2 regions of the Paenibacillus sp. GCM10023252 genome follow, and region 2 is predicted to be linked to the other one. Evidence: riboswitches for the same ligand, from Rfam matches in the RefSeq annotation. Region 2 holds a riboswitch; the other holds the start of a gene.
The links. Region 2 has a riboswitch for cobalamin ahead of ACFO9Q_RS00655 (ABC transporter substrate-binding protein). Riboswitches for the same ligand answer to the same signal wherever they lie in the genome.
Positions count from the first base shown of each region.

Region 1: linked by a shared signal. The riboswitch ahead of nrdI (class Ib ribonucleoside-diphosphate reductase assembly flavoprotein NrdI) and the one ahead of ACFO9Q_RS00655 (ABC transporter substrate-binding protein) in region 2 are both predicted to bind cobalamin.

Region 1 is NZ_JBHSHW010000009.1:526,659-536,255, reverse strand. Features, by position in the region: gene ACFO9Q_RS08180 (hypothetical protein) at 1-49, opposite strand, end outside; gene ACFO9Q_RS08175 (GyrI-like domain-containing protein) at 114-569, opposite strand; gene nrdF (class 1b ribonucleoside-diphosphate reductase subunit beta) at 729-1,685, opposite strand; gene nrdE (class 1b ribonucleoside-diphosphate reductase subunit alpha) at 1,732-3,816, opposite strand; gene nrdI (class Ib ribonucleoside-diphosphate reductase assembly flavoprotein NrdI) at 3,803-4,162, opposite strand; cobalamin riboswitch at 4,301-4,533, opposite strand; gene ACFO9Q_RS08155 (hypothetical protein) at 4,614-5,084, opposite strand; gene ACFO9Q_RS08150 (hypothetical protein) at 5,225-5,431, shown strand; gene nagA (N-acetylglucosamine-6-phosphate deacetylase) at 5,529-6,722, opposite strand; gene ACFO9Q_RS08140 (thymidine kinase) at 6,868-7,452, shown strand; gene ACFO9Q_RS08135 (class I SAM-dependent DNA methyltransferase) at 7,538-8,302, opposite strand; gene ACFO9Q_RS08130 (S1 RNA-binding domain-containing protein) at 8,302-9,306, opposite strand; gene rsfS (ribosome silencing factor) at 9,303-9,597, opposite strand, start outside.
Region 2 is NZ_JBHSHW010000001.1:129,398-138,994, reverse strand. Features, by position in the region: gene ACFO9Q_RS00670 (heavy metal translocating P-type ATPase) at 1-1,176, shown strand, start outside; gene ACFO9Q_RS00665 (sulfite exporter TauE/SafE family protein) at 1,262-1,951, shown strand; gene ACFO9Q_RS00660 (FixH family protein) at 1,964-2,407, opposite strand; cobalamin riboswitch at 2,557-2,796, shown strand; gene ACFO9Q_RS00655 (ABC transporter substrate-binding protein) at 2,980-3,969, shown strand; gene ACFO9Q_RS00650 (FecCD family ABC transporter permease) at 3,982-5,019, shown strand; gene ACFO9Q_RS00645 (heme ABC transporter ATP-binding protein) at 5,016-5,813, shown strand; gene cobT (nicotinate-nucleotide--dimethylbenzimidazole phosphoribosyltransferase) at 5,957-7,021, shown strand; gene cobU (bifunctional adenosylcobinamide kinase/adenosylcobinamide-phosphate guanylyltransferase) at 7,029-7,724, shown strand; gene cbiB (adenosylcobinamide-phosphate synthase CbiB) at 7,718-8,710, shown strand; gene cobS (adenosylcobinamide-GDP ribazoletransferase) at 8,668-9,483, shown strand; gene ACFO9Q_RS00620 (cobyric acid synthase) at 9,507-9,597, shown strand, end outside.

The sequences.
Region 1 (9,597 bases), on a different contig from region 2:
CCCCAACCAAGCCTGCGAGCAGACCCTGCTTCACAGCTCTTCGATCCAAGTCTATCCCCCCTTATAGCACGAAGGCCTGCCAGCGAACCGGCAGACCCCCGTGCAGTACAACCTTATTCGTCTCTTAGAGGAATGAGCAGCTCTACCGGCTCCTCCTCCAGATGTTGTTCATCAATGTAGAAGATCTCAATGGCGACCGCATTCTCTTGCTTCTGAAGTCTCATCTCATTCATCCAAGCATGAAGCTGCTCATAGCCCTCGCCGATTCGCTTGTTGGAGCAAGCAGCCATCGCATAGCGATGCTCTGGAATCGTGAACTGCACCATACCTTCGGGCACCTCGCCGAGCTGCAGCACCTCATAGCATGCCCAGTAAGTAGCGAATACTTCATTGCCGAAGTAAGGACTGTACAGAACCGGAAGCTTCACGGCGCCATCCAGCTCATGCTTGCGGGCCAAGAACTCGCTCTGCAGCCGAATGGCTTCATCCGGTAAGGTCGAGTAAGGTCCACTGTAGCTGATACCAACCAGATGCAGGGCTGGCTTCGTAATGACGGAGCAGTTTTCCAAGAGCAATTCCTCCTTCAGTCAGGTCAGGACGTTCTGGCGTAAGGATGAGCGGCATGTGTTGTCCTTAGTGTATCATGATCTCCCCCATTAAGGAATGACCTTCCAGACAAAAAAAAGACGATCAAGCATCTCTCTGCCTGACCGTCATCCGCAACTACTCTAGAAGTTAAAAACAAAGTCCTCGTCATTCAATTGCTCGACATGGATCGTCCGCACGTAGCCATTGCCCTTCTTCGAGAAGAAGTCATGCTGCTTCGTATGCGTGCTGATGCCGTTGAAGACGATCGGGTTAACCGGCTCTTCCTCGAAGTGCGGGTCGAAGCCCAGATTCATGAGCGCCTTGTTCGCATTGTAGCGGACGTAAGCCTTCACTTCATCCTGCAGGCCGATCGGGCTGTAGATCGCATCCGTATATTCCACTTCATTGTCGTAGAGCTCGAGTAGAAGCAGGGTTAATTGCTGCTTCAGCTCGGCCTGCTCCTCTACCGTGAATTCCGCGAACAGCTCCTGCGCGAGCACACCGACGTATAGCCCGTGAATACTCTCATCACGAAGAATGAGGTCGATAATCTCACCGCTGCTCGTCATCTTCCCTTGGCCGGCCAGATAGAGCGGGTAGAAGAAGCCGCTGTAGAACAGGTAGCTCTCGAGGAACACGGAAGCCGCCATCGCCTTGTACAGCTCCTTCGTATTCGAGATACCGGTATACCAAGAGGAGATCAGCTTCGCCTTCTTCTGCAGCTGCTCATTCGTCTCGACCCACGAGAATATCCCGTCGATCTCTTCTGTAGACGCGAGTGTGGTGAAGATACTGCTGTAAGACTTCGCATGGATCTGCTCCATCATCGACATGAAGGACAGAACGGCCTTGCGCTGCAAGCCGTCCACATGCTCCAGAATCTTCGGCATACCGACGCCGCCTTGAATCGTATCGAGCAGCGTCAGTCCGCCCAGCACCTTCTTGTATACTTCACGCTCGGTGTCGCTCATCTCCATCCAGTCCATCTTGTCATCGGACAATGGAATCTCTTCATCCGTCCAGAACTGCATCACATTCTGCTGCCAGAAGGTCAGCGTGAAGTCATCATCCGGACGGTTCCAGTTCACTGCTCTCATTAATGGTTAGGCTCCTTCGTAACAGGGGGCGGGGCTCCCTGGCATATTAGACCGCGCAGCTTGTGCACTCTTCCACAGACAGGCGCTTCGTTCTCGTATAATAGAGCGACTTCAGGCCGCGCTGTGCCGCATAGATATAGAACCGGGCCAGCTCGCGTGTCGTTACATTACTGTTCACGTGCAGGACAGTCGAGATCCCTTGGTCCACATGCTGTTGAATCTCGGCGATCAGGTCAATTAGCTTGAACTGATCGATGTTATACGCTGACTTATAGTAGAAGTAGTTATCCTGCGATAGGAACGGCATCGGATAATACGTCGTTGAATTGGCATACGTTCTGGTCTCGATATGCTCGACAATCGGCATGACGCTGGAAGTTGCGTTCTGAATGTACGAGATGCTCTGCGTAGGCGCGATAGCCAGACGGTAGGCGTGGTATAGACCATGCTTCTGCACCTGCTCCTTCAGCGCTGCCCAATCCTGAGGAGACGGAATGTCCATCCCTTCGAACAGCTCCTGGACGCGAGCGGTCTTCGGGCGGAAGTCCTGCTCGATGTAACGAGTGAAGTAAGTGCCCTTCGCATATTCCGAGCGTTCGAAGTCCTTGAAGCTGCGGCCGCGCTCACGCGCGATCTCCATGCTCTTCTCCAGAGAATAATAATTCATCATCATGAAGAAGACGCCGGCGAAGTCCTTCGCTTCTTCACTCTCGTAAGCAATCTTGTTCTTCGCGAGGTAGCCGTTCAGGTTCATCGCACCAAGGCCGACGGAATGAAGCTCTTCATTCGCCTTGCGCACGCCTGGTGCATTGTCGATTGTCGACAGATCGCTGACGGTCGTGAGCGCTTCGATACCGACCTTGACGGAATCCTTCACTTGGCGGCGCTCCATGACATTCACGATGTTCAGCGAAGCCAGGTTGCAGCTAATATCGCGGTTAATCACATCATCCATGCCATAGTCGTGAATGACCGATGTCTCCTGCAGCTGGAAGATCTCCGTGCACAGATTGGACATCTTCACCATGCCGATATCCTTCAGCGCATGAACGCTGTTCGCGTTCGACTTGTTCATAATATACGGGTAGCCGGACTCGAGCTGGACAGAAGCGATCTTCGTCAGCATGTCACGAGCGTTCATAATCGTCTTCTTCGTCACCTTGTCGTTCGCCAGCAGCTCATCGTACATCGCATCCATGTCCATATCGTCGAGATGCATGTTGTATGCCTTCTGAATGGAGTGAGGTCCGAATACGACCAGCGGCTTGTTCTGAGCGGCCAGCTCGTAGAACTTGTTAGGTACAATAAGACCGATAGACAGCGTCTTGATCCGAGTCTTCTCATCTGCGTTAATCTTCTTGCAATCGAGGAACTCCATAATGTCCCATCCGAAAATATTATAATAAGCAGCGCCAGAGCCCTTGCGCTGGCCCATCTGATCCGCATAGGAGAACGCATCCTCCATCAGCTTAAGAACCGGCATAATGCCCTTGGCTGCACCTTCAACGCCCTTAATTGGCTCTCCGCGTCCGCGCAGCTTCGATAGATTGACGGCTACGCCGCCGCCAATCTTGGACAGCTGCATGCAGGTGCCTAGAATGTAGTTGATCGAATTAAGAGAGTCATCCATCTCCAGCAGGAAGCAGGAGACCATCTCGCCGCGGCGGCTCTTCCCTGCGTTCAGGAAGGTAGGCGTCGCCGGCTGCAGACGCTGATCAATCATCGCCTGAGCAATGCGAAGCGCCTTGTCTGCGTCTCCTTCGCCAAGACTTAGAGCAACGATGGCTACACGCTCGGAATACTTCTCCAGGTACTGCGTCTTGTCATTCGTCTTCATCGCATAATCCTTGTAGAACTTGGAAGCGGCCATATACGACTCGAATTGGAAGGAAGAGCTTGCCGTAAGCGTGAATACCGCATCCACCTGCTCGTGGGTGTAACGCTCGTACACGTTGTCGTAATAGTCGTTGGCAATCAGATAGTCCAGCTTCTCCTGCAGAGAAGCGAACTTCACGCTCTTCTCCTCGACTTCGGCCATGAACGCCTCTACTGCTTCCTTGTCCTTATCTAGTTGATAGAAGCCGTCAGCTCCACGCTGCATTAGCTGGTTGTTGAGTTCAATATGCTTCAATTGTCCGCACCCTCTCCACGAAACGCTCCGTATCCTGGCTCGTTCCGGATAATTCAAACTTAAGTAACACAGGGACATCGTACTGCTGGGCAATCGTGTCCGCACTCTTCGCGAAGCCTGCTCCCCAATTGCGGTTGCCGCTTGCGGAGACGCCGCGCATCATCCCGTGGTTGTTGCGCAGGAATGAAGCGACCTTCTCGGGCACCTGGCCGAAGCCTGTCGTATAGGTAATTAGAACGAAGGGTTCATCGACAGATTCCGACTCTTCAATTGGAACGGAACGCATATTCAGCTTGTTCACGAATCGCTTCACATTGCCTGTCTTCGAGTCATAGACAACCAGCATACTCTTCTCCCCTAACTATATGTAGCAATGAAAAAGCGCGCCTGACTGATCTCTCATTAGTCAGATGCGCTTGGTTAACGAGATGGGTAAAAAACCTCATCATCTAGTATCGCGCAATTCCCCTAGATCCCGTAGGTGAATCGTGTCTGGCACTGGGGCAGGTCTCCTGGCTTCAGGCTCATCATTCTGCTCTTCCTTCCCGGCTGATATAGATATCGGCCAGTGGCTCGCTTCAGAAGCAGAACTCCTCTGTTACAGTGGCGGGAACCGCGCCCGGTATTGCACCGGGACTTCCCTATTAAGTCATTGTCCTCTCAGGCTGCGATTAGTAGAAGGTTAGAGAGGGCTGACACCCCAATACATCAATATGTAGTTGATGAAGTTGATTTTACATCAAGATATAGGTCTCGTCAATGCGTAATATCGTTAGCTGAGATGTATATCTGGAAGATTATTGCTGAGCTTGAGAGCTCTGATTACGCTTGAACCAAGCGAGTAATTCGCTTCTTCCCGCGCCAGGGAAGGCAATTCGGATTGGCCTCACCGCTCTGTCCTTCAGCTTAATCTCCACGAAGTATCTGGTAAAATTAACGTTGCTAAACTGCTCAAACGCATACTCTGTTCCATCCAAGCTAAGGGTCCTGCCGTCCATCGTCAGCTTGCGGCTGCTTCTGGTCTCCTTCACTATCCGCAAGCCTAGATAACCAATGACGATGATGAGAAGGGCATAGATGATTAACCTCAGTGATCCGAAGTCTAGAAGCCTGTTCAGGACAGAGACTCCTATGCTTAGAATAGAAATGCTAGAGATATACTTGGCAAGCACAAAAGGATAAGTAAACGCATAGGTGTCCGACGGCTCTTGTTGTTCATTCTGAGGGGGCAGGCCGTGCTTATCTTCATGGGTCTTATTCGACAGCATCCTTGTCTCTTCGCCTCCCTCTGTATGAGTCTTAAGTATGATACTCACTTTTCGTACACTCGACTATTTTAGCAGATGAGCCTATGATGGGATAGTAGCTTTTTTTGGACAAAATGAGAGAAAGGAGGTTGACAGAACAGATGAATAGCGCTATGTCGAACGAACAAGCAAGAGCCGCTCTTGAGAAACTGGCTGAGGCTGCCGGTTATCCTATTCCTGAGCTGATGACCTATATGGACGAACTGGTGAAGGAGAACGAGCGTCTGCGGCACAGGCTTCGAACCGCCTCGGCACGAGGAACAGCCGCGAATATGAATTCGCGGCTCATGGATGCGCTGCGGGAGTAACAGGCTTGCGAGGCCGTATAGGCCGCTGCGCTGAGTGCGGGCCTATCGGCTGTGTGCTCCACGAGCCATCGCGGCGGCCTCTCCCGCAGCGGATGGCCTACCCGAGCTGCGCGGAATAGACACACCTTCCTCTAACATACGTAGATTGCACATAGTGGTCTGCACTCAGCAAGACGAAGTCCGCGTCCATCCCGACCTGCAGCGAGCCCTTGCGGTCCGCACAGCCCGCCTGGCGGGCTGGATTGGACGTGAAGGCAGGCAGCACCTGCTCGAGCGGCTTGCCTGTCCAAGTGAGCACATTGCGCAGAGCCGCATCCATCGTAAGTGTGCTGCCTGCAAGATTGCCGCCCTCCATCAGCTCCGCTCTGCCGTCACTTACCCTAATCGGAAGATCGCCAAGGAAGTAACCCTCCCCGTCCGGACACCCTGCAGCTACGATAGCATCGGTAATGCAGACGACAGTGCTGGCTGGCTTCGTTCGGAATACATACTCGATAATCTCAGGTGTGCTGTGAATGCCATCACAGATGAGCTCCACAGTCAGCTGATCGAGCATCAGAGCAGATCCGGCTACACCCGGCTCCCGATGATGCAGCGGGCTCATGCCGTTGAACAGATGAGTCACATGGCTGGCTCCCCGCTGGACGGCTTCCGCAACATGACGGTAGCCGGCATCGGAATGTCCGATCGACACGGTGACTCCCTCCGAGGCGAGATACGGAATCGCTTCTCCTGCATGCTCAAGCTCTGGAGCGATCGTCAGCAGGCGAATGTGCCCCTTAGCTGCTTCCAGATACGCGGTGACGGCTTCGAGACGAGGGGTCTGCATATGGAGAGGGTTCTGAGCGCCGCAGCGCTTAGGACTGAGGAACGGCCCCTCCAGATGGATGCCGATTGCTTCGGCTCCAGTCATGCCCTGCTCGATCTGTTCAGCCGCTGCTTGCAATGCAGCCTTCAGCACCTTGTCATTCGACGTAAGCGTAGTCGCGAGGAACGACGTTGTACCATGCGCCGCATGGAACCGGCTCATTCCGTCAAGGCTGACCTTGTCCTCCGCTGCCTTCATCATGTCGTACCCTCCGCCGCCATGCACGTGCACATCCACGAAGCCAGGAAGGAGCAGTCTGCCCTCTGCATCAATTGTGGTCGTATCAGGCTCAACTGCAGCGCCTTCTGCGCTAATTCGGGCAATCATACCGTCCTTTATGACCATAACTCCCCTATGAATAATCCCTTCAGGGGTATAGATATTGGCATTAATAATAGCCATGCTGTTATGCACTTGACTCATAAGATTAGCTCCTTCCGAACGCTCGATTACATCCCCATATTGTACACGACCGCCTCTTTTTCGGCAAAAAGAGGCTCTCTGCTCTTTTGTTCCGCTCCATCTTCCACTACAATAAGGACTGAACAGATTCGAAGGGACGATGGAAGTGGCACAATTATTTTTCAAGTACGGAGCAATGAACAGCGGTAAGTCTATTGAGATACTGAAGGTCGCTCATAATTATGAGGAGCAGAACAAGCATGTTGTTATTTTCACCCCGGCTATAGATAATCGAGATGAGATCGGCTATGTCAGTTCGCGAATCGGTGTGCGGCGGCAAGCCATTCCGATCTACGATGATACCGATATCTTCGCCATTGTACAGGGGCATACCCCTAAGCCTTCCTGTGTGCTTATCGATGAATGCCAGTTCCTGAAGAAGGAATGTATCGCGCAGCTGGTTCGGATCGTCGATGAGCTGAATGTGCCGGTCATGGGCTTCGGTCTGAAGAATGACTTCCAGAACAAGCTGTTCGAGGGCAGCGAGCATATGCTCCTCTATGCCGACAAGATCGAGGAGATGAAGACGATCTGCTGGTTCTGCGAGCGCAAGGCGACGATGACGCTGCGGACGGCCGAAGGCAAGCCGGTGTATACCGGAGAGCAGATTCAAGTGGGCGGCAATGAGAGCTACTTCCCGGTATGCCGGAAGTGCCATGCGAATCCACCTCTGGATGAGCTCATGAGTTAGCTGGATTGCAAGAACAGGCTGCATAACGCGCCCTTAGGGACGGGTTGTGCAGCCTGTTTTTTTTTTGATCAATAATGACAATAGATCACTTCACAGCGGCAAAGAATAGTCGCTCCGCATGTGGACTAGGCTCCTGGAGCTGGAAGTCCGCGTAGCGGTCAACCGTCCGGAAGCCCGCTCGCAGCAGCGCTGCAGTGATCCACTCGGGGTCATAGGCACGCTGGATGTGGATCTCCTCGAACCGTTCGTACTTGGAACCGCTGTCTCTCGCGAATATAGTAAGATGATGTTCAATCTCCACGCGGTCCTCGTCGAAGTCGCACGTCCATATATAGGCCACATCACGCTCGTCCAGAATGAAGGGCTGCTCTTCGGCATAACGTACGAGCTGCTTCGGGGGATGGACGTCGAATAGGAAGACACCGCCATCCTTCAAGTTCGCAGCTGTAGCCTGGAAGGCAGCTTCCACATCCTCGTGCTCTGTCAAGTAATTCACACAATCGCAGAAGGAGACTACCGCGTCTACTGGCTCAGGCAGCTCCCAATCCCGCATGTCCTGCTGCAGCCACCGAATGGATCCGGCCTGATGGCGCATCATCTGTTGGGAAGACCCGTCCCACTTGCTCCTGGCGACACTCAGCATATCGGCAGATAGATCAATGCCGTATACCTTAAGGCCTGTCCGAGCAAGCGGAATAGATAGACTTCCTGTACCACAACCTAGATCAACGAGCGTAGACGGTGTACCGTAACGATCCCAGCTCTCTCGAATGAAGCGGAGCCACTCCGCGTAGGGCATCTCTTCCATGAGCCGATCATAGACGGTGGCGAACTGACCGTAGGAAGCCATTAATGATCCTCCTGCGACGTGGATTGGGATGAACGCGGGACTTGACCGCCTGGCTGGCCAGCTAATTCCGCCTGTCCAGACAGCTCAGAATGTTCAGCTCCCTCCGGAGCTTCCTCCGCTTGCTCAGTCTCCACCAGATATGTCCAGCTGCCCTTCTGGGTTACCATGCCATCGCGCATCAGCTTGCCAAGCGCGCGCTTGAACGCCGACTTGCTAATTCCGAACCGCTGCTTCACTACATCCGCAGGAGTCTCATCAGAGTAAGGCATGCCGCCGCCCGGGCGTTCCTTCATGAACGCGAGGATTCGGTCAGCGTCTTCCACGCGTCCGATCTGCTTCAACTGGGACATCGATAGATTGACACGGCCGTCCTCTCGGACGAACGTCACTCTAGCTGATACCCGCTCCCCTAGACGCAATGGGCGTATACGCTCCGAGTCTGGAATCATGCCGAAGGCACCGAATCCAACTACTCCGCCATCTACGAGGACGAAGGATCCGATCTGAAGCGTACGAGTCACCCAGCCTTCTACCCATACATTCTTCCAGCTCTCGGGAGCATCGAACGTCCGCTCGGACAGCTGCTCCTCAGTCGCCAGCAATGCGATCAGACGGCCCATCTTGTCATGGCTCAAGGTGACGAACACTTCATCTCCTGGCCACGGACGATAGTCCCGGTTCTCAGGAAGCTCAGAGATGGGGAGCAGCAGCTGTCTGCCGAGCCCAATCTCCAGGAAGCAGCCCAGCCTAGGGTTGACATCAGCAACCTTCAGCCTAGCCATCTCGCCAAGCGTAATGAGCGGACGCTTCATCGTTGCAGCGAGACGATCATCGGTATCGAAGAAGAGGAATACCTCTAAGTCGGTACCAATTCTCGGCTTATGGCCCACCAACTCACTATAATGCAGCAGTACATCAGTCTCACCGTCAGTCAGGAAGTACCCATGCGGAGACACCTCACGCGCCAGTCTCAGCGTCTGTATCGTGCCTGCCACTAAGCTCATGCGAATTCCACAACCTTCGCGTCGGACCAGAGCCTCTCAATATTGTAGTAATCACGTTCTTCCCGGTGGAATACATGGACTACGACATCTCCAAGGTCAATCAGTACCCAGCGAGCCGAGTCCATTCCCTCTATTCCGCGGACACGGACGCCTGCAAGGTCGGCCTGCTTGCGAATCTCATTGGCTATAGCCGTTACCTGTGTATCTGAATTACCATGGCAGATGACGAAGTAATCTGCTACTAGCGATATCTCCTTCAAGTTAAGGGCAACGACGTTGCCTGCCTTCTTG
Region 2 (9,597 bases):
GTCTGTGCAGCGCTCACCTTCGTGCTGTGGTGGGCACTGCTGGACCCTGGCAATACGGCACATGCCTTCGTCTGTGCCATCGCAGTCATGCTCGCCGCATGTCCCTGCGCAATGGGGCTCGCAGCTCCCATCTCCCTCGTCATCGCCTCTGGCAAGCTGGCGAAGAGGGGGATCATAGTGAAGGACGCGGGAGCACTTGAGCGCCTGTCGCGAATGGATACGCTAGTCGTTGACAAGACGGGGACACTGACAGAGGGTAAGCCGGTCGTAAGCGGCATCTATACAGAGATGCCGGGCGGACGCCAAGCGCTGCTCCGTCTAGCCGCTGCGGCGGAGCTGCAATTACAGCATCCGCTGGCGAAGGCGATTGCTGCAGCTGCAGCGGATGCCGGCTTAGTGCCTCCTACTGCCGAGCATACACAGACGATTCCGGGCAAGGGAGTAGCTGCGCGCATAGGCGGCAAGCGAATCGGTATTGGCAATGCAAGGCTCGCGGCAGAGCAAGGCTGGACTGTGGGCGGAGGGATTCATGCCTTCGCACAGAGCAGGGAATCAGCGGGGCAGACCGTCCTATTCGTCGCTGAAGAAGGTCGCTGTATGGGTTCAATTGCTCTAACCGATCGAGTGAAGCTGTCCTCTATTCAAGCGGTCAAGCAGCTGAGGAGAGATGGAATTACCGTCATGCTGGCTACGGGAGATCATCCTGCTCCTGCACTTGCTGCAGCTAAGGCTGCGGGCATCGGACAGCTGCATGCATCCATGCTGCCGGAAGGGAAGCTAGCGCTCATTCAGCAGCTCAAGGCGGAAGGGCGGAGAGTCGGGATGGCGGGTGATGGCTGGAACGACGCTCCTGCTCTGGCTGCAGCAGATATCGGACTTGCGATGGGAGACGGGACGGATGCGGCTCTGAGCGCCGGCCACTTGACGCTCGTGAAGTCGCGACTTACTGCAATTCCTGAAGCCCTTCAGATTAGCCGGCTGACCCTTCGCAATATTAGAAGCAACCTCATGTTCGCGCTCTTGTACAACATTATGATTATTCCGTTCGCAGCGGCAGGGTTATTGGAGCCTTGGATGGCTGGGACCGCCATGGCACTCAGCTCGGTGTCGGTCGTCGGCAACGCGCTGCGGCTGAGCGGACAGATCGACCGGATGGACCGCAGGTGGCTGACATGATGGTGCAGCTTATGAGCCATGTTGTCGTAACTGAACAGCTAGACTGTCTGATCGACCGGATGGACCGCAGGTTCAGGTGGCTGACATGATACTGGAGCAATGGGGTCTAGTTGTCGTAACCGGCTTGCTCAGCGCGCCGCATTGCATCGGCATGTGCGGAGGGATTGTGTCCTCCGTCTCCCTGCAGTCGAGGGCAAGCATCATGCGTACGACACTGCTCTACAATGTGGGAAGAGTCACGTCCTACACGGTGCTTGGTGTGCTCATGGGGCTTGCCGGCTCGTTCCTGGACTTGGCGGGGAGATTAGCGGGACTGCAAGGAGCAGCCTCCATCCTGGGCGGGCTGCTCCTGCTGCTCTGGCTATGGCGGCGGTTCCAGCTTCCGCTGATGCATGGGTTATCGGCCTTCCTGCACAAGAGGCTGGCCGTCCCAGAGCAGCCTATCAAGCTTACTAAGCGGCAGGAGAGCCTCCACCTCTTGCTGACCGGCCTTGCCTTCGGTTATCTGCCCTGCGGATTAACCTACGCGATGCAGATGAACGCAGCAGCAACCGGCTCCCCTTGGCAAGGAGGAGCTGTCATGGCGCTGTTCGGCCTAGCGACCTTCCCGGCGCTTGCAGCAGCCAGCTTCATTGCCGCTTATGCCGGCAAGCGCTGGCGGCGCTTCATGCGCCGTGCAGGAACGATAAGCGCCGCAGCAGTAGGCGTGCTGTCGATCCTGCGAGGGCTCGCCGCGAATGGCCTCATACCGAGCCTCACGCCTTGGCTCTGGTAGCATTAGCTGGAGTTAATGTACCGTCTTGAAGCGGCGAATCATAGTAGTTGACGTCCCATCCTGGCTCATAACCGATAGACTTGCAGACCAAGTGCCAGCCATGAGGGGAACACCCTCGCCGACATATACACCGGGTGAGGTCTCCTTCAGCTCCACGGCAACATTGCCGCATACCATTCCTACCATATCGAGCTTGCCCGCAATGACCGCTCCTTGCATAGGCTTGCCTTCGGAATTGACCATCCGTATGGTGAAGGTATTCGCCTCAAGCACCTTGGCCGGATAAGGTCCAATCGACCATTCTGCTCTCCAATCCCCAACTTGATGGGATGTCTTGGGGGGAGCATCCGTCTGGCTGCTCCTCATGAAGAAACTCCCTGCCCATGTACACAGGATGGCTGCCGCGAGGAGCAGCAGGACCGTCCGCCAGTTGAATCGTATGTTCCTTGTCAGCATGGCAATCCTCCTAGATCAAGTGCTCATCCCTAGTTACGTATGCGGAAGAGGAGCGAAGAAGAACTAAGCGAACAGGGCTGGACAGACCTGAGAAAGCGATGGTATAGTTACTACTGCACAATTACATAGTCATATAGATACAGGTGCTGATAGGAAGAGCAGTGGCAGGCGTTAGGCCCGTCATTCTCTCGTATTAGCTTAATAGGGAAGCCCGGTGTGAAGCCGGCACGGACCCGCCACTGTAAGGAGATTCCGGATGAAGACAGCCGTACGAGCTGCTTGTCCGGCAAGCGATGAGCACGAAGTCACTGGGCCTTTAGTTAGCCTGGGAAGACGCGAATTCGCGATAACTCTGAGTCAGGAGACCTGCCTGTATCCTTAACGCTTGAACCTACGTGGATTTAGGGAGGTGTTGGAAGCTGGCTTGCCCGCTATATTACTAGTGGGGGAGACCTGAATTCTGTTCAAGCAGACGTTTGAGCATTTCTGACACATGGACACATGGTCGGGGATGCTCTTTTTTTATTATGTTATGGTGCAAAAAAAATCAAAGTAGGAGTGTGCAACGGAACATGGTAAACTTGCAACTGAAGAACAAATTAGAGAAGACAGGACTCGCGATGCTGCTTGCTGTCATGATGGTCCTGCTGGCTGCTTGCGGCGCATCCAGCTCTAACGACAACCAAAATGAGGCAGTAAATAACGGCCCAGCTACCACGAACGCGGTTAACGAAGAGAAGGCTACCGTCTATCCGCTGACGCTTAAGGATGCTACGGATACGGAGCTTGTGTTCGATACCGCACCAACGAAGGTGGTGACGCTGGTGCCAAGTGAGACAGAAGTCATGTTCGCCATTGGAGCCGGGGATGTAGTCGTCGCCGTTGACGAGAACAGCAATTATCCAAGCGAGGCTGCTGCCTTGCCGAAGATAGGTAACATGACGACGAATATAGAAGCCGTTACGGCGCTTAATCCTGATCTGGTCGTCGCGTCCTCTTCCATGAATTCGGAGGCGATCGAGCAGCTGCGTGCCTTGAAGATTAAGGTATATGCTTCTGAACCGAAGACCTATGATGCCGTCATTGCCAAGGTGGAGACCATGGGCCAGATCATGGACAAGCAGGGTGAGGCAGCTAAGGTTGCGGAGCATATGAAGAGTGTCCAGCAGCAAGTGAATGATGCAGTGAAGGACGCTCCTAAGCGGAAGGTCTACCTGGAGTTCTCCCCGGGCTGGACGGTCGGCTCCGGTGAGTTCCTGGACGAGCTGCTGACGATGGCCGGGGGAGTTAATATTGCGGGCAGCAAGCCAGGCTGGTTCGAGGTAACACCTGAAGAGGTCATTGCACAGAATCCTGAAGTGATTCTCTATCCGAATATGAAGGCTGATCCTAACCCGATCGAAGAGGGCATCCTCAGCCGCCCAGGCTGGAGCGTCATCGCTGCAGTGAAGAACAAGCAGATGTTCGCTCTGACGGAGGATCCGCTCGTTCGTGTCGGACCGCGTCTGGCAGACGGACTGCTGGAGATGGCCAAGGCTATACATCCTGATTACATAAAGTAGGTAGGCATACAGATGAGACACAAACTATGGATATACGGAGGAGCAGCCATGCTCCTTCTTGCTGTTTCTATGATGGTGTCCCTGTCTATCGGTTCAGCGGGTATATCACTCGTTGATGTGTGGGGAATTCTCATTCACCAGCTGCCCGGTATGGACATCCCTGAAGGCAAGTGGTCTCCCGGAGAGATCGCTATCGTGACCCAGGTCAGGCTGTCACGTGTGCTGCTCGCTGTACTCGTCGGGGCTTGCTTGGCGCTTGCTGGGACCGGCTTCCAAGGGGTGCTGCGCAACCCGCTTGCAGATCCTTATACGCTGGGAGTTGCTTCGGGCTGCTCTGTCGGCGCAGCGTTTTTAATTTTGTTCGGATTTCAGGCGGCAATGGGAATGTGGACGATTCCTTTGGTTGCTTTTGCAACGGGGGTGGCGACCTTGCTTGGCGTATTCTGGCTCAGCCGTACGAGAGGCGCTATGCAGATCGAGACGCTCATTCTGTCCGGAGTTATTATGCAAGCATTCCTCGGCGCGTTCGTCTCCTTCATGGTGTCGATGTCGCAAGGGGTTGTGAACGAGATTCTATTCTGGCTCATGGGCTCTCTTGCCATGCGGAGCTGGGATAATGTCTATATGCTCGTTCCCTTCCTGCTTATTGGGATACCGCTGCTGCTGAGGTATGGGCAAGCGCTTAATCTGTTCGTGCTCGGTGAGCGGCATGCGGCCCATCTGGGCATTCGTGTCGAGCGGACGAAGCTTATTGTGTTAATCGGGTCAACGCTGCTTACGGCTGCAGCCGTCAGTGTGTCGGGGGTCATCGGCTTCGTTGGACTCGTCGTCCCACATCTGCTCCGACTGCTAGTTGGACCTGACTATCGGCTGCTCATCCCACTGTCTGCCATCGGCGGAGGAATATTCGTCCTGTGGGCAGATACGCTCGCGAGGATGGTGCTCTCTCCTAGAGAGATACCGCTTGGTGTCGTCACGGCGCTCATCGGGGCTCCATTCTTCGCCTATCTCCTCTATCGCCGGAAGCTGGAGCAAGGGGGCACATCATGATTGAAGCTCGTGATATCCGTCTGGACATTGAAGGGACAACCGTACTGAATGAACTGTCGTTCTCATTCCAAGCCGGGCGGATGTATGGTATTATCGGACCTAATGGCGCAGGCAAGTCCAGCTTGCTGCAGCTGTTGTCCGGGGTAGAGCAGCCGACTAGCGGACAGGTGCTGCTGAACGGGCGTCCGGCTTCGGACTATCCGCGCAAGGAACTGGCTCAGCGGCTAGCTGTCTTGCAGCAAGGAGGTCTTCCGCCGGTTGGCTTCACGGTGCGTGAAGTGGTTGCGATGGGGAGATATCCGTTCCAGAATTGGTTCGGAGATGAGCCCGGAGATCCAGAGCCTGCCATTCAGCACGCTCTTGAAGCGATGGGACTGCTAGCGCTGCAGCATCGCAGGATGGATCAGCTAAGCGGCGGAGAGAGACAGCGAGCTGCGCTGGCGAAGCTGATGGTTCAGAATCCGAAGGTGATTCTGCTGGATGAGCCTACCACTTATCTGGACATCGGCTATCAAGTGGGTCTGCTGGACACGGTGAGGCAGTGGCAGCGAGAGAGTGGGCTCACTGTTGTAGCGGTGCTTCATGACCTGAACTTAGCCTCCATGTATTGCGATGAGCTGATGGTGCTCCATGAAGGACGGGCTAAGGCGATCGGAACACCACACGAGGTGCTAACAGAGGCGATGATCAAGCAAGTGTACGGCACGGATACGGCTATTATCCTTCATCCTCAGCTTCATGTTCCGCAGGTCTTGCTGCAGACTAGAGGGGATACTGGCGGTAAGCCGTTCTAATGGCATGTTGTCCGGATGCCAGGGATAGGGTTAGTAGATTCATTGAATGACTAATTAGTAGAATAGTAGATTAATAGAACGGTAGATCATATTAGTAGATTGATGGATTAATAGATTACTAGCAGGGGAGATGTGAGTGGGGGATGAATGAGAATCAGTGCTTAAGACTGGCGCACGCTATTGGAGAGATAAGGCCGCTTGACGAAGAGATTGCGAGGCTTGCGGATCGGCATTCCGACGGATTAACGAAGCCGCCCGGCTCCTTAGGCAAGCTGGAAGCGATCGCCCGTCAGATTGCGGGAGCGACTGGACTGCTGTGGCCGGACCTGTCGAAGAAGGCGGTCATCGTGATGGCTGCGGATCACGGTGTCTGCGAGGAAGGCGTCAGTGCATTTCCACAGGAAGTAACACCGCAGATGGTGCTTAACTTCCTGAGCGGCGGCGCGGCAGTGAATGTGCTGGCCAGACAGGCGGGAGCTGATGTGTACTGTGTAGACATTGGGGTGAAGGGCGAGCTGGAGCATTCGGAGCTGACTACGCGGAAGGTGCGGAGCGGTACGGCGAACATGGCGAAGGGACCGGCAATGGACCGGGAAGAGGCGATACGGGCCATTCTGCATGGCGTCGAGATAGTTGACGAACTGTATGCGAAGGGCTATCGGCTGTTCGCGACAGGGGAGATGGGCATCGGCAATACGACCGCTAGCGCGGCAATTGCTGCTGTACTGACTGGTCTGAGTCCAGAGCAGACCGTTGGCCGCGGAACGGGAATTAACGATGAAGTATGGCTTCACAAGGTGCGAGTGGTGAGGCGTGCGATCGAGGTGAACCAGCCTGAAGCGGGCGATCCGTTCGATGTGCTCGGCAAGGTTGGCGGGCTTGAGATTGCAGGGCTAGTCGGCGTCATACTGGGTGCTGCTATGCATCGTTGTCCAGTCGTCATAGACGGCTTCATCTCCTCAGCTGCTGCTCTCGTCGCTTCCCGCTTGTCCGAGCATGCCGTCTCCTATATGATTGCATCTCATCTCTCTCAGGAGCAGGGTCATCTGAAGGTGATGGAATCGATAGGGCTAGCCCCGATGATTCAGCTGGATATGAGGCTTGGTGAAGGAACAGGAGCGGTGCTCTGCTTCCACTTCATTGACGCTGCAATGCTGCTCATGCAAGAGATGGCCACCTTCGAGAGCGCCGGCGTGTCCCGGTCGTAACGGCAATATGGCTATATTAATTACTGGAGGAGCACGAAGCGGGAAGAGCTCCTTCGCCGAACAGCTTGCGATGCGCAGCGCCTCGAGCGGAATCTATATCGCCACGAGTCGAGTGTGGGATCGTGAGATGGAGGATCGGATTGGCAAGCACAAGCAGGACCGGGAAGCCTCGGGCTTCCCCTGGGAGACGGTGGAGGAGCCGATGGAGCTGACCTCGCTGCTGAAGCAGCTGTCCGCCTTGCAGCAGCTGAAGATTGCTCGCGGAGAGCGGGCTTCGGTCGTGCTGGTGGACTGCTTAACGCTGTGGTTGTCCAATCAATTGCTCGAGCTGGAAGAGGATATAGGAGCGGATTCAGATCTAGATGCAGATGCGGATGGGGATGGTCAGGCTGTCGACCGATTCAAGTATGCGAAGGAAGCTTCATTAGGCAATGACCAGCAAGCCATGCGGCAGGTGGAACGAATCATCCATGAATTAGTAGAGGACATTCGCAGCTATCCGTATCCTCTCATTCTCGTGACCAATGAAGTCGGCAGCGGTGTCGTTCCGGCCTATGCACTCGGCAGGAAGTTCCGAGACGCCGCAGGGCAGTTGAATCAGCGCGCTGCCTCCGTCTGCAAGCAAGTATTTCTCGTGACGGCAGGCATTCCTGTAGATATGAAGCGGCTCGCGTTCCAATGGGAGGATTGGGAAGGATGTTAATGCTGTACACCCTTCCTGAGATTCTGCTCATCCTTGCAGCTGCGATTATTATTGATTGGATCATAGGCGATCCGAGATGGCCCACTCACCCGGTTATACATATCGGCAGGTTGATTAAGAGACTGGAGCGAGTATTGCTTGCCTCTAGGCTGTCCCGCAGAAGCGGAGGCATCGTACTGACGGTCGTAGTACTAGCCCTCTCCTTCGTCGTGATGTTCATCATTACGTACTCTGCAGCAGCTGTTCATTCTTGGTTAGGCTATGCAGTCAGCGCCTGGTTCATCTCCACGACGATTGCGGTACGGGGGTTGAAGGAAGCTGCCATGCAGGTATATCAACCATTGGTAGAAGGACGGCTCGAAGAGGCGCGTAAGTATGCCGGATATATTGTCGGCAGGGATACCCAGCAGTTGAATGAGCAGGAAGCTGCCCGAGCGGCGATTGAGACGGTGTCCGAGAATACGGTAGACGCCTTGGTCTCGCCGCTATTCTATGCCCTGCTTGGGGGAGCGCCACTGGCCATGCTCTATCGAGCGGCTAATACGCTGGATTCTATGGTAGGCTACAAGAATGATAAGTATAGAGAGTTCGGCTGGTGCTCTGCACGAACCGATGATGTGCTGAACTGGCTGCCTGCAAGGTTAACCGGGCTGCTGCTTGTTGCAGCAGCGGCGCTGAGCAGAGGGTTGTCTGCACCCAGAGCTTGGGGGGCTATTCGGCAATTCGCACACAAGCATCCGAGTCCGAACAGCGGCATCCCTGAATCAGCGGTTGCTGGCGCTCTTGGCATTGAGCTTGGGGGCGTGAACTGGTACTTCGGTCAGCAGAGCGAGCGTGCGCGCATGGGCTGGCCGCATCGTCCACTTGAGGCGATGGATATTAAGCGTACCATTAGGTTGTTATATCTAGTAAGTCTACTATTATTGGCAGGAGTGCTGGCAGGATGGTTATTCGTCTATTCAAGCTTCACCTTCAAGGTGCTGTAGCGGCTGTTCAATTTCTAACCCGGCTGCCTGTCCCTGTCTCCGTTCCCTTCGATGAGGCGGTACTCTCTCGCAGTGTCAGCTATTATCCGCTTGCCGGGGGGCTTATTGGAGGAATTATTGCTGTCTGTTATGGGCTGCTGGAGTTAGCGGCGTTGCCGCAGCTTCCTTCGGCCGTGCTGCTCCTGGCTCTATGGCTGATACTGAGTGGAGGACTGCACCTCGACGGGTGGATGGATACAGCGGACGGACTGCTCAGCCACCGCTCAAGAGAGCGAATGCTGGAGATTATGAAGGACAGCCGAGTGGGCGCGATGGGCGTACTGGCGGCTGTACTGCTGCTGCTGCTGAAGTTCGCCGTGCTAGCTGAGCTGTATGCGGCTGAAGTTCGCTTAGTTACCGTCATTCCCTTCCTAATCAGTATTCCGGTATGGAGCAGATGGTGGATGTCTGCCGCGATTGTATGCTGGCCAGGAGCCAGAGCAGGGGAAGGGATAGGGAGTAAGTTCCAAGGGGCAAGGCTTCGGCATGTTGGGCTTGGATTCGTGATCGCAGCTGCGATTACGGGTATTAGCGGTTACGCATGCGGCATCGCGGGCATAGATCTTGTCCTGCTCATTGCCGTGCCTGCTCTCCTGACCACCCTGTTCGGCGCAATCGCAGCGTCATGGATGAGCCGCAAGCTTGGCGGGTTGACTGGCGATACCTATGGCGCGCTGAACGAGTGGATAGAGATGCTGCTGCTATTCGTTGTCATGCTTGATCTAACTAGTTAAAAAAAGGAGCAGGTGGTCTATCTATGCTTGAGAGATATGGACATGGCGGGGATCTCCGAACGGCTGCCGAAGCGTTCGGAGTACCCCAAGATGAATTCCTGGATTACAGCTCGA